2 regions of the Streptomyces sp. XH2 genome follow, and region 1 is predicted to be linked to the other one. Evidence: riboswitches for the same ligand, from Rfam matches in the RefSeq annotation. Region 1 holds a riboswitch; the other holds the start of a gene.
What was found. Region 1 has a riboswitch for glycine ahead of gcvP (aminomethyl-transferring glycine dehydrogenase). Riboswitches for the same ligand answer to the same signal wherever they lie in the genome.
Positions count from the first base shown of each region.

Region 2: it holds a riboswitch for glycine, as region 1 does, so the genes downstream of both, gcvT (glycine cleavage system aminomethyltransferase GcvT) here and gcvP (aminomethyl-transferring glycine dehydrogenase) in region 1, are expected to answer to the same signal.

Region 1 covers NZ_JBMMMZ010000004.1:465,647-472,126, forward strand. The annotation lists gene ACOTKD_RS11540 (DUF5999 family protein) at 260-466, shown strand; gene gcvP (aminomethyl-transferring glycine dehydrogenase) at 591-3,473, opposite strand; glycine riboswitch at 3,538-3,662, opposite strand; glycine riboswitch at 3,664-3,773, opposite strand; partial or broken gene ACOTKD_RS11550 (PRC-barrel domain-containing protein) at 3,883-4,194, shown strand; gene ACOTKD_RS11555 (DNA polymerase IV) at 4,176-5,927, opposite strand; gene ACOTKD_RS11560 (MerR family transcriptional regulator) at 5,995-6,480, opposite strand, start outside.
Region 2 covers NZ_JBMMMZ010000012.1:276,038-282,517, reverse strand. The annotation lists gene ACOTKD_RS25200 (enhanced serine sensitivity protein SseB) at 1-149, opposite strand, end outside; gene ACOTKD_RS25195 (hypothetical protein) at 397-942, shown strand; gene ACOTKD_RS25190 (AAA family ATPase) at 973-1,641, opposite strand; glycine riboswitch at 1,806-1,913, shown strand; gene gcvT (glycine cleavage system aminomethyltransferase GcvT) at 2,062-3,177, shown strand; gene gcvH (glycine cleavage system protein GcvH) at 3,276-3,653, shown strand; gene glyA (serine hydroxymethyltransferase) at 3,700-4,962, shown strand; gene ACOTKD_RS25170 (L-serine ammonia-lyase) at 5,148-6,480, shown strand, end outside.

The DNA.
Region 1 (6,480 bases):
GGGCGCACACGTGTGCTCATCCTCCTGGGCTAGCCCGTACCGGCCACCCACAACCATCCGTCCGGGCAGTCCTGTTGGGAGCAACCGCCCGCACGGGTGACGCGTCTCCAACGAGTGAGGAGCGCTGCCGGGAAATCCCTGCGGAATCACGCCCGTAGGGCAACACTGGTATCGACCAACCGATTCGCCAACGGGGGGCGGCATGAACACCGAATCGAGCCGCACGACAGCCACCACATCGCAGCGAAAGAACCCTCCCATGTGCCAGCACCAGCCCACGTGCCCCTCAGCCGACTCCACCGACCGGGAAGCCGCGCACCTCGTGGCGCACCACCCGGAGCAGGGCTGGAGCCTGCTGTGCAACGGCGTCCTGCACTTCGAGGACACCGGTGAGCTGCTGCCGGACGGCCGCGTCATCGCGCCGCACCGGCCGCTGGACCCGGGGAATGTGGTGACGGCCGCCTGAGCTCGCACCACCGCATCAGCACCGCACGCAAGGCACCGCATCCGCGCAAAGGGGCCGGCCCGGCGAGATCGCCGGACCGGCCCCCGTCAGGTCCGGGCCCCTCGGCAGGGGCCCGTCGTCCTGATCAGCCGTCGTAGTCCTCCAGCGGCGGGCAGGAGCACACGAGGTTGCGGTCGCCGTACGCGCCGTCGACGCGCCGCACCGGCGGCCAGTACTTGTCGGCGGAGACCCCGGCGGGGAAGACGGCCTCCTCGCGGCTGTACGCGTGCTCCCACGCGCCCGTCACGGACGCGGCGGTGTGCGGGGCGTTCCGCAGGGGGTTGTCGTCCTTGCCCCACTCCCCCGAGCCGACCTTCTCGATCTCGGCGCGGATCGCGATCATCGCCTCGCAGAAACGGTCCAGCTCGGCGATGTCCTCGCTCTCCGTGGGCTCGATCATCAGGGTGCCGGCCACCGGGAAGGACATGGTCGGCGCGTGGAAGCCGTAGTCGATCAGCCGCTTGGCGACGTCGTCGACGCTCACGCCGGTGGCCTTGGTCAGCGGCCGCAGGTCCACGATGCACTCGTGCGCCACCAGGCCGTTCGGGCCGGTGTAGAGCACGGGGTAGTGCGGCTCCAGGCGCTTGGCGATGTAGTTCGCGCCGAGGACCGCCACCTGCGTGGCGCGCTTGAGGCCCTCGCCGCCCATCAGCCGGACGTACGCCCAGGAGATCGGCAGGATGCCGGCCGAGCCCCACGGCGCCGCCGAGATCGGGCCGACGCCCGTCTCCGGGCCGGCGGTGGGCTGCAGCGGGTGGTTGGGCAGGTACGGGGCGAGGTGCGCGCGGACGGCGACCGGGCCGACGCCGGGACCGCCGCCGCCGTGCGGGATGCAGAAGGTCTTGTGCAGGTTCAGGTGCGAGACGTCGCCGCCGAACTTGCCCGGCTTCGCCAGGCCCACCAGGGCGTTGAGGTTGGCGCCGTCCACGTAGACCTGGCCGCCGGCCTCGTGCACCTCGGCGCAGATGTCGGCGACGTGCTCCTCGAAGACGCCGTGCGTCGACGGGTACGTGATCATCAGGACGGCCAGCTCGTCGCGGTACTGCTCGATCTTGGCGCGCAGGTCCTGGACGTCGACCTCGCCGTCGTCGGCCGTCTTGACGACGACGACCTTCATGCCGGCCATCACGGCGCTGGCGGCGTTGGTGCCGTGCGCCGAGGACGGGATCAGACAGATGGTGCGCTGCTCGTCGCCGTTGGCGCGGTGGTACGCGCGCACGGCCAGCAGGCCGGCGAGCTCGCCCTGGGAGCCGGCGTTCGGCTGGATGGAGACCTTGTCGTAGCCGGTGACCTCGGCGAGCCGCTCCTCCAGCTCGGTGATCAGCGTGACGTAGCCCTGCGCCTGCCCGATCGGCGCGAAGGGGTGGAGCGCACCGAACTCGGGCCAGGTGACCGGCTCCATCTCGGTCGTGGCGTTGAGCTTCATCGTGCAGGAGCCGAGCGGGATCATGCCGCGGTCCAGGGCGTAGTCCCGGTCGGCGAGGCGGCGCAGGTAGCGCAGCATGGCCGTCTCGGAGCGGTGCTCGTGGAAGACCGGGTGCGTGAGGTACTCGCCGGTGCGCAGGAGGGCCCCGGGGAGCGCCTCGGCGGCCACCGCGTCGAGCGCCTCGGCGTCGCCCGCCACGCCGAACGCGGCCCAGACGGAGTCCAGGTGGGCGCGGGTGGTGGTCTCGTCGCAGGCGATGCCCACGTGGTCGGCGTCGGTCAGGCGCAGGTTGACGCCGCGCTCGCGGGCGGCCTCGACGACCTCGGCGGCCCGGCCGGGCACGCGCGCGGTCAGGGTGTCGAAGTAGGAGCCGTGGACGAGCTCGACACCGCCGGCGCGCAGGCCCTCGGCGAGGATCGCGGCGTAGCGGTGGGTGCGGCGGGCGATGGCGGCCAGGCCCTCGGGGCCGTGGTAGACCGCGTACATGCCCGCCATGACGGCGAGGAGCACCTGCGCGGTGCAGATGTTGCTGGTGGCCTTCTCGCGGCGGATGTGCTGCTCACGGGTCTGCAGGGCCAGGCGGTAGGCCTTGTTGCCGTCGGCGTCGACGGAGACGCCGACGAGGCGGCCGGGGAGGCTGCGGGCGAACTGCTCGCGCACGGCCATGAAGCCGGCGTGCGGGCCACCGAAACCCATGGGCACGCCGAAGCGCTGGGTGGTGCCGACCGCGATGTCCGCGCCGAGCTCGCCGGGCGAGGTCAGCAGGGTCAGGGCCAGCAGGTCGGCGGCGACGGTGACGATCGCGCCGAGCTCATGGGCGCGCTCGATGACCGGGCGCGGGTCGCGCACGGCGCCGGAGGCGCCGGGGTACTGCAGGAGGACGCCGAAGACGCCGCGCTCGGCGATCTCGTCGGGGATGCCCGCGCTCAGGTCGGCGACGACGACCTCGACGCCCGTCGGCTCGGCGCGCGTCTCGATCACGGCGATCGTCTGCGGCAGGGTGTCGGCGTCGATGAGGAAGACGCCCTGCTTGACCTTGCCGACGCGGCGGGACAGCGCCATGGCCTCGGCGGCGGCGGTGCCCTCGTCGAGGAGGGAGGCGCCGGAGGTGGGCAGCCCGGTCAGGTCCGCGACGACGGTCTGGAAGTTGAGCAGGGCCTCCAGGCGGCCCTGGGAGATCTCCGGCTGGTACGGCGTGTAGGCCGTGTACCAGGCGGGGTTCTCCATGACGTTGCGCAGGATCACCGGCGGGGTGAACGTGCCGTGGTAGCCCAGGCCGATCATCGGGGCGAGGACCTCGTTGCGGCCGGCCAGCGTGCGCAGCTCGGCGAGGACCTCGGCCTCGCTGCGGGCCTCGGGCAGGGCCAGGGCCCCCACGCTCTTGATCACTTCCGGCACGGCGGCGGCGGTCAGCTCGTCCAGCGAGCCGAAGCCGACCTGGGCGAGCATCTTGGCCTGGGCCTCGCCGTCAGGGCCTATGTGGCGGCGCTCGAACGGGGTGTCCCGCTCCAGGTCGGAAAGGGCGATGCGGTGGGCGGTCATCTGCGGAGGCCTCCTGGTCGTTGCGACCTGCGAGGGGTACCACGGCGCGGGTACCCGGACGGCCTCCCCCTCTGTCATCTCAACCTGAGAGCTTCACCGGCCCGCGGCACGCGCGGCCCGGCTTTCACCGTCGGTGAGGAGGGGCTTCGGCGCTGTGGCTGACCGGGCCCGCCCTGCTTTCCAGAGTGACCTTGTCCGTGCGGTACGGGTGCCTGAGAGATTCCGGGGAGGATTTGCTCCTTCGGCGCCTCCGCCGACCCCGCTGGGCGGGCTCCCGGAGGACTCTCCCGCACGGATTCTGCGGCCACTCGCCAGACTACCAGCGCATGTTTCCCGCCGGATCTCCCGAGTGGCCGCTTCCCGCTTTGTGTTTTTGGGTGGGAGGAGGCGCCGATCCTGGGAGGAAACCGTGCAGAGCGACATCGATCCCCGGAGCCTGATCGGCTGGAAGGTCTTCGACCGGGACGGGACGAAGATCGGCACGGTGGACGAGGTCTATCTCGACGACGCGACCGGCGAACCGCTGTGGGCGGCGGTACGGACCGGCTTCTTCCGGCGGGACGCGTTCATTCCCCTGGCGACCGGTGAGATCGCCGAGGAAGGCCTGCGCACCCCGTACGACCGGGCGCTGATCAGGGAAGCCCCGGACTTCGGCGTCGGCCGCCACCTCTCGCCGGAACAGGAGCTGCAGCTCTACCACCACTACCGCCTGGCGATCCCGGGCACGGGGCGGGAACCGGCGGCGGGGCCGGGAGAGGCGCCGGCCCCGGAGGCACTCCCCGAAGCGCCGGCCACGGGGCCGGGCGCTGGCCCGGCCGGGGATCCCGGGTCGGCCGGGGGTCCCGGACCTTCCCCCGGCACCGGGTCGGCTACGGGTCCCGAGACCGCTCCGGAGTCGAGTGCGGGCCCGGGATCGGGCTCAGGCGCGGGGCCGGCCGCGGCGGCGTTCGTCGCCGGGCCGGGCTTCGGGGAGGCCGGGCCGGGCGGCTCCGGTACGTCTTCCGGTGCGGCGGATTCCGACGGCCCTGGACCCGGGTCGGCCTCCCTCACCTGAGCCGCGGGCGGGTCCGGACACGCCGCGTCCCCGTCCGGCCGGGCCTCCCTCACGAGAGGGAGCGGCTCCCCCGGCTCCAGATCCGGGTCGTCGACGGCGAACGTCCGTACCCGGCCCGGCTCCGACCAGGGCGTCTCGAAGCGGACCGTGACCCGCCCGACCCCGCTGCCCTGCACCCACCCCGCCCCGTACTCGGCATGCCGCACGTCCAGGCCCGGCAGCCACCGCCGCGGCCGCTCCACCACGCCTGCGCCCTCCCCCGGCTCGTCGCCGGAGCCCCGCGCCGGCTCAGCGCCGCCCGAGGCGTCCGCCGCGGCGGACGCCTCGCTCGCGGCCTGCGCGAACAGATCCTCCTGGGTGTAGTCGGCGAGGCCGCTGACGCCGACGCCGAGCAGCCGGACCCCCGTCGTGGTGTCGACGCCGTCGATCAGCCGGGCCGCCGCCTCCCGGACCACCGCGGGGTCGTCCGTCGGACCGCGCAGGGTCTCGGAGCGGGTCAGCGTGGAGAAGTCGTAGCTGCGCACCTTGATGACGACGGTGCGCCCCGACCGGCCGGCCGCGCGCAGCCGCTGGACGCAGCGGTCGGCGAGCCGGGCGATCTCCAGCTGCACCCGGGTCCGGTCGGTCAGGTCCTCCTCGAAGGTGTCCTCCACGGACACGGACTTGGCGTCCCGCTCGGCGACGACGGGGCGGTCGTCATGGCCGGTGGCCAGGGCGTACAGCCCCGCGCCGTGGGCCTTGCCCAGGAGCCGCACCAGCTCCGCCTCGCCCGCCTCCGCCGTGTCGGCGACGGTGGCGATGCCCGCCCGGCGCAGCGTCTCGGCGGTGGCGGGACCGACGCCCGGGATGACGCGCACGGACATGGGCCACAGCGTCTCCAGCTCGGTGCCCGGCTCGATGAGCAGCAGGCCGTCGGGCTTGGCGTCCTCGGAGGCGATCTTCGCGAGCATCTTGGAGGCGGCGAGCCCCACCGACCCGCTGAGGCCCGTCGCCGCGCGGATGTCCCGGCGCAGGCGCTCACCGACGGCGCGCACGGCCGCGGGGGTGGGCTCGACGCCGCCCGCCTCCAGATCCACGAACGCCTCGTCGAGGCTCAACGGCTCCACCAGCGGCGACAGGGCGCGGAGCAGGCCCATGACCACCTCGCTGATGTCGCGGTAGAGCGAGAACCGCGGGGTGAGGTAGGCGGCGTTGGGGCACAGCCTGCGGGCCTGCGCCGTGGCCATCGCTGAGCGGATGCCGAAGACCCGCGCCTCGTACGACGCGGTGGCCACCACGCCGCGCGGCCCGATCCCGCCCACGACCACGGGTTTTCCGCGCAGGCTGGGCTTGGCCGCCTGCTCGGCCGAAGCGTAGAAGGCATCCATGTCGAGATGCAGGATGGTCGGCGCGCTTCTCACGACACCGATGCTGCCGCATGCCACTGACAATCGCACTCACGTGCGATGCGGGCCGCGGGCGCGCAGGTCAGCCGACGCGGTTGCGGCGGCGCGCCAGCTCGTCCGCGGGGTTGGGGCGGACGAGGGTCTCGCCGGTGTCCACGCGCTCGCCGTGCAGCTGGGACAGCGCGCTCTCGACGTCGCGCCAGACGACGCCCACGGCGATCCCGAAGACGCCCTGCCCGCCCTGGAGCAGGTCGACGACCTCATCGGGCGAGGTGCACTCGTAGACCGTCGCGCCGTCGCTCATGAGCGTCATCCGCGGCAGGTCGGCCATGCCGCGCGAGCGCAGGTGCTGGACGGCCGTGCGGATGTTCTGCAGGGAGACCCCGGTGTCCAGCAGCCGCTTCACAATCTTGAGGACGACCACGTCCCGGAAGCTGTAGAGCCGCTGGGTGCCCGACCCGACCGCGCCCCGCACGCTCGGCTCGACCAGGCCCGTACGCGCCCAGTAGTCGAGCTGGCGGTAGGTGATGCCGGCCGCGGCGCACGCCGTCGGCCCTCGGTAGCCGAT
Region 2 (6,480 bases), on a different contig from region 1:
ACGATGCGGGGGCCCGCGCCGGGCACGCCCACGGAGGCGGCGAGCACCTCTTCGAGCTCGTTGGCGGGCCAGCCGGGCGCGCCGGCTGCGGGCGTGCCACTGCCGGCGGGGGCCGGGGCCCGGCCGCCGTGCTGCCCGGGGATGCTCATCTCGTCCAACTCGTCCAACGCCGTCCAACCACCGTCTCGACAAGGCCGCACCCGCACCCTAACGGCTGAACCCCCGGCCGCTCCCGCCGGCTGCCGAAATCGCCCGTGATGTCCCAGGTCAGGGCGGCCCGGACGGGCGGTCACCCACTCTTGTCACGGCACTGACCGTGGCCACCGGGTTGCGCAGGGCCACCACGCGTCCCACGGTGATCGGGAAGCCCCCACGACAGCCGAAGGGACCTCCAGCATGCGTGTCAACAAGTTCGCCGCATCGGCGATAGCCGTCGCCGCCTGCGGTTCCGTCGCCGTGGCCGTCGCGGGCCCCTCCCTCGCCGCCGTGAACGCCCCGGACCCCGACATGTCCGTGGTCGTGACCCCGTCCCGGGCGCCGAAGGCGGCGGTCCAGCAGCAGCTCGACGCCGTCGGGCAGCTGGGGGAGGCGCTCACCCTGCTCTCCCGGATCGGCAAGGAGGCGCAGTCGAAGACGCCGGACGTGGCCGCGCTCAAGGAGATGCAGCAGCGGCTGCAGGCGGCGACGGGGCGCCTCTCGGACTCCCTGAGGGCCACCCCGCCCGCCAGGGGACGCCCGGCGACGGACCCCGTGGGCGACGTCCACGACCTGCTGAAGAAGCTGGCGGCGGCGGTGCAGAAGCTCGTCGACGCGGTGGAGAAGAAGGACAGGGCGGGCGTCCAGACGGCGATCACGGAGGCCCTGGCCGTCGTGAAGGACCTCCTGTCCAGACTCCCCCTGACGGGCGACGGCATGCCCCTGCCGGTACCGCTGCCGCTGTAGGCGGCGGCCGCCCCGCCCGGGTGCCGGCCCCTACGTGAAGGCGATGTTCCGGAGCGCGTCCACCGCCCCGCGGTCCAGCAGGAGCACCGACGTCACCCCCGCCGGCGGCCGGCCCGCCGTGACCTCGGCGGTCAGCCGGGCCATCGCCCGCCGGTGCCGCCCGAAGGCGTGCGGCGAGACGCCCCGGCCTCGCTCCGCCTGCCCGGCCAGCGCCGTGCCCGGGGGCACGTCGAGGAGCAGGAGGTGGGCCGCCGCGCCCCGGCGGCGGGCGTCGCGCGCGACCCAGCGGCGCACCCACCCCCGCTGCCCGCAGTCGTGCACGACGACGCTCGCACCGGAGCGCAGGGCGCGCCGCAGCGCCGCGTAGTGGGCGAGCCGGGCGAACGGCCGGTACGCGCCGTAGGGGAGCCAGCCGGGCGCGCGCCGCTCCAACCGCTCGCGGGCGTCCTGGGAATCGACGCACCAGACGATCCCGTCCCATGCGTCGAGCGCGGCCACCGCGCGCCGGATGAGCGTCGACTTCCCGCTTCCGGGCAGGCCGGAGACGATCAGCAGGTCGCCCGCGGGGAAGCACAGCTCCCCGCGGCCCGCGCCGCCGCGCAGGTCCAGCACCCCGGCCCGGGGCCGTGCCGCGGGCGGAGGGCCGCCGCTCTCCGCCGCGGCCCCGCCCGCTGTCGGTGCTGTCGGTGCTGTTCCCATCGGTTCTGCCTCTCCCCCGGTCCGGTCACTGCCCGTCACCGGCCCCTACCCACGGAACGTAAAGGCAAGGTAATCGAATTCGAGGGGCGCCAGGCAGTCCGTATCGCGCTCGTACGTGCAATGATGTGCGCGCCAACTGCGTATCCAACTGCATACCGGCCGCTCGAATCCGCGCGGGAGAGTCCCAGGCTGCACGCGACGCCGTGTGCGCTGGGCGCCGAAGGAGCAAGTTCCTCCCTTGAATCTCTCAGGCCCCGTACCGCGCGGACGAGGCAGATCTGAAAAGCGGGCCGCACCGCGTGCGGCTCCACCCAAGGTGCAAGCCGGGCTCCCGCGTGTCGCGGTGGCTTCCGGTGAACCTCTCAGGTTCCGATGACAGATGGGGAGGACGTCCTCACTGCCATGTCCGGGAGCCCACACATGACCGACACTCCTCGCCGCACAGCCCTCGACGCCCTGCATCGCGAGCTCGGCGCGACCATGACCGACTTCGCCGGCTGGGACATGCCGCTGCGCTACGGCAGCGAGCGCGACGAGCACGTCGCGGTCCGCACCCGCGCGGGTCTCTTCGACCTCTCGCACATGGGCGAGATCACCGTGACCGGCCCGCAGGCCGCCGCCCTGCTGGACTACGCCCTGGTGGGCAACATAGGGAGCGTCGCCACCGGCCGCGCCCGCTACACGATGATCTGCCGCGAGGACGGCGGCATCCTCGACGACCTGATCGTCTACCGCCTCGCCGACACCGAGTACATGGTCGTGGCCAACGCCTCCAACGCGCAGACCGTGCTCGACGCGCTGACCGAGCGCGCCGCCGGCTTCGACGCGGAGGTCCGCGACGACCGCGACGCGTACGCCCTGCTCGCCGTCCAGGGCCCCGCGTCCCCGGGCATCCTGAAGTCGCTGACCGACGCCGACCTGGACGGCCTGAAGTACTACGCGGGCCTGCCCGGCACCGTCGCGGGCGTGCCGGCCCTCATCGCCCGCACCGGCTACACGGGTGAGGACGGCTTCGAGCTGTTCGTGGCCCCCGGCGACGCCGAGAAGCTGTGGAAGGCCCTCACGGAGGCGGGCGCGGACGCCGGCCTCGTGCCGTGCGGCCTCTCCTGCCGCGACACGCTGCGCCTGGAGGCGGGCATGCCGCTGTACGGGCACGAGCTGACGACCGCGACCACCCCGTTCGACGCGGGCCTGGGGCGGGTCGTGAAGTTCGAGAAGGAGGGCGACTTCGTGGGCCGCGCCGCGCTGCAGGCGGCCGCGGAGCGCGCCGAGGCGCGGCCGCCGCGCAAGCTCGTCGGGCTGATCGCCGAGGGCCGCCGCGTCCCGCGCGCCGGCTTCGCGGTGACGGCCGGCGGCGAGACCGTCGGCGAGGTCACCTCCGGCGCCCCCTCCCCCACGCTCGGCAAGCCGATCGCGATCGCCTACGTGGACGCGGCGCACGCCGCGCCCGGCACGCGGGGCGTGGCCGTGGACATCCGCGGCACCCACGAGCCGTACGAGGTCGTCGCCCTGCCCTTCTACAAGCGGCAGCGCTGATCGCCCGGGGATCTCCCGTAGATCATCCGGACCCCCTCCGTTCTCACCTGTCAAGACCCGTTGCACAAGCACTCACGCGCATCCAGGAGAATCTAGCCATGAGCAACCCCCAGCAGCTGCGCTACAGCAAGGAGCACGAGTGGCTGTCGGCCGCCGACGCGGACGGCGTGGCCACGGTCGGCATCACCGAGTTCGCCGCGAACGCGCTCGGTGACGTCGTCTTCGCCCAGCTCCCGGCCGTCGGTGACACCGTCACCGCGGGCGAGACCTGCGGCGAGCTGGAGTCGACCAAGTCGGTCAGCGACCTGTACTCCCCGGTGACCGGCGAGGTCACCGCGGCCAACCAGGACGTCGTGGACGACCCCTCGCTGGTGAACACCGCCCCGTTCGAGGGCGGCTGGCTGTTCAAGGTGAAGATCACGGACGAGCCGGCGGACCTCCTCTCCGCCGCCGAGTACGACGACTTCGCCGGCTGACCTCGCCCTCACCTCCTCCTCCGCCCAGGAAGTCCAGGAAGAACTCATGTCGCTTCTGAACAGCTCCCTCCATGAGCTCGACCCCGACGTCGCCGCCGCTGTCGACGCCGAACTCCACCGCCAGCAGTCCACCCTCGAAATGATCGCCTCGGAGAACTTCGCTCCGGTCGCGGTCATGGAGGCCCAGGGCTCGGTCCTCACCAACAAGTACGCCGAGGGCTACCCCGGCCGCCGCTACTACGGTGGCTGCGAGCACGTCGATGTCGTCGAGCAGATCGCCATCGACCGGATCAAGGCGCTCTTCGGTGCCGAGCACGCGAACGTCCAGCCGCACTCCGGTGCGCAGGCCAACGCCGCCGCGATGTTCGCGCTGCTCAACCCGGGCGACACCATCCTGGGTCTGAACCTCGCCCACGGCGGGCACCTGACCCACGGCATGAAGATCAACTTCTCCGGCAAGCTCTACAACGTGGTCGCCTACCACGTCGACGAGCAGACCAACCTGGTCGACATGGAGGAGGTCGAGCGCCTCGCCAAGGAGCACCGCCCGAAGCTGATCGTCGCCGGCTGGTCCGCGTACCCGCGCCAGCTGGACTTCGCGGCCTTCCGCCGGATCGCCGACGAGGTCGGCGCGTACCTGATGGTCGACATGGCCCACTTCGCGGGCCTCGTCGCCGCCGGGCTGCACCCCTCCCCGGTGCCGCACGCGCACGTCGTGACCACCACCACGCACAAGACCCTCGGCGGTCCGCGCGGCGGTGTGATCCTCTCCACGGCCGAGCTGGCCAAGAAGATCAACTCTGCCGTCTTCCCCGGTCAGCAGGGTGGTCCGCTGGAGCACGTGATCGCCGCGAAGGCCGTCTCCTTCAAGGTCGCGGCCAGCGAGGAGTTCAAGGAGCGCCAGCAGCGTACGCTGGAGGGCGCGAAGATCCTGGCCGAGCGCCTGGTGCAGCCGGACGTCACCGAGGTGGGCGTCTCCGTCCTCTCCGGCGGTACGGACGTGCACCTGGTGCTGGTGGACCTGCGCAACTCCGAGCTGGACGGCCAGCAGGCCGAGGACCGCCTCCACGAGGTCGGGATCACGGTCAACCGGAACGCCATCCCGAACGACCCGCGGCCCCCGATGGTCACCTCGGGCCTGCGGATCGGCACGCCGGCGCTGGCCACCCGCGGCTTCCAGGCGGAGGACTTCCGTGAGGTTGCCGACATCATCGCCGAGGCGCTGAAGCCGGTCTACGACGCGGAGGCCCTGCGCGGCCGCGTCACGGCCCTGGCGGACAAGCACCCGCTGTACCCCGGCCTGAAGTAACACATCGGCATCCGATTCACCCGCATGTACGGGGCACCGGGCACACTGAAGAGTGAGCGCCCGGTGCCCCGCACCACGCGTCCCCGTACCACCGGGTGCGCCCCGGGGATTCCCACCGGGTGCGCCTCGCGCTCGACCCCCCAGCACCACCCGTACCACCTCCAAGCAGACAGGGAGCAGCCACCGTGGCCATCTCCGTTTTCGATCTCTTCTCGATCGGCATAGGCCCGTCCAGCTCCCACACGGTCGGCCCCATGCGGGCCGCGCTGATGTTCACGCGGCGGCTGAAGAACGAGGGCCTGCTGGCCCACACCACGTCCGTCCGCGCCGAGCTCTTCGGCTCCCTCGGCGCCACCGGCCACGGCCACGGCACGCCGAAGGCCGTCCTGCTGGGCCTGGAGGGCTACTCCCCGCGCACGGTCGACGTCGAGCTGGCGGACGCCGAGGTCGAGCGGATCCGCGCGTCGAAGCGGCTGCGGCTGCTCGGCGCGGAGATCGGCAGCGCCCACGAGATCGACTTCGACGAGTCGACCCAGCTGATCCTGCACCGCCGCCGCTCCCTGCCGTACCACGCCAACGGCATGACCCTCTTCGCCTACGACGAGGCCGGCGCCCCCCTGCTGGAGAAGACCTACTACTCGGTCGGCGGCGGCTTCGTCGTGGACGAGGACGCGGTCGGCGAGGACCGCATCAAGCTCGACGACACCGTGCTGAAGTACCCCTTCCGCACCGGTGACGAGCTGCTGCGCATGTCCCGCGAGTCCGGCCTGTCGATCTCCGCGATGATGATGGAGAACGAGAAGGCCTGGCGCACGGAGACGGAGATCCGCGAGGGCCTCCTGGAGATCTGGCGTGTGATGCAGGCGTGCGTGTCGCGCGGCATGGCCCGCGAGGGCATCCTGCCGGGCGGCCTGAAGGTCCGCCGCCGCGCCGCGAACACCGCCCGCCAGCTGCGCGCCGAGGGCGACCCGCAGGCCCGCGCCATGGAGTGGATCACGATCTACGCCATGGCCGTCAACGAGGAGAACGCCGCGGGCGGGCGCGTCGTGACCGCCCCCACCAACGGCGCCGCGGGCATCATCCCGGCCGTGCTGCACTACTACATGAACTTCGTGCCGGGCGCGGACGAGGACGGCATCGTGCGCTTCCTGCTCGCCGCGGGCGCGATCGGCCTGCTCTTCAAGGAGAACGCCTCGATCTCCGGCGCCGAGGTCGGCTGCCAGGGCGAGGTCGGCTCCGCCTGCTCCATGGCCTCCGGCGGCCTCGCCGAGGTCCTCGGCGGCTCCCCCGAGCAGGTGGAGAACGCCGCCGAGATCGGCATGGAGCACAACCTGGGCCTGACCTGCGACCCGGTCGGCGGCCTGGTCCAGATCCCGTGCATCGAGCGCAACGGCATGGCCGCCGCGAAGGCGGTCACCGCGGCCCGCATGGCCCTGCGCGGCGACGGCCGGCACCACGTCTCCCTCGACAAGGTCATCAAGACCATGAAGGAGACGGGCGCGGACATGAGCGTCAAGT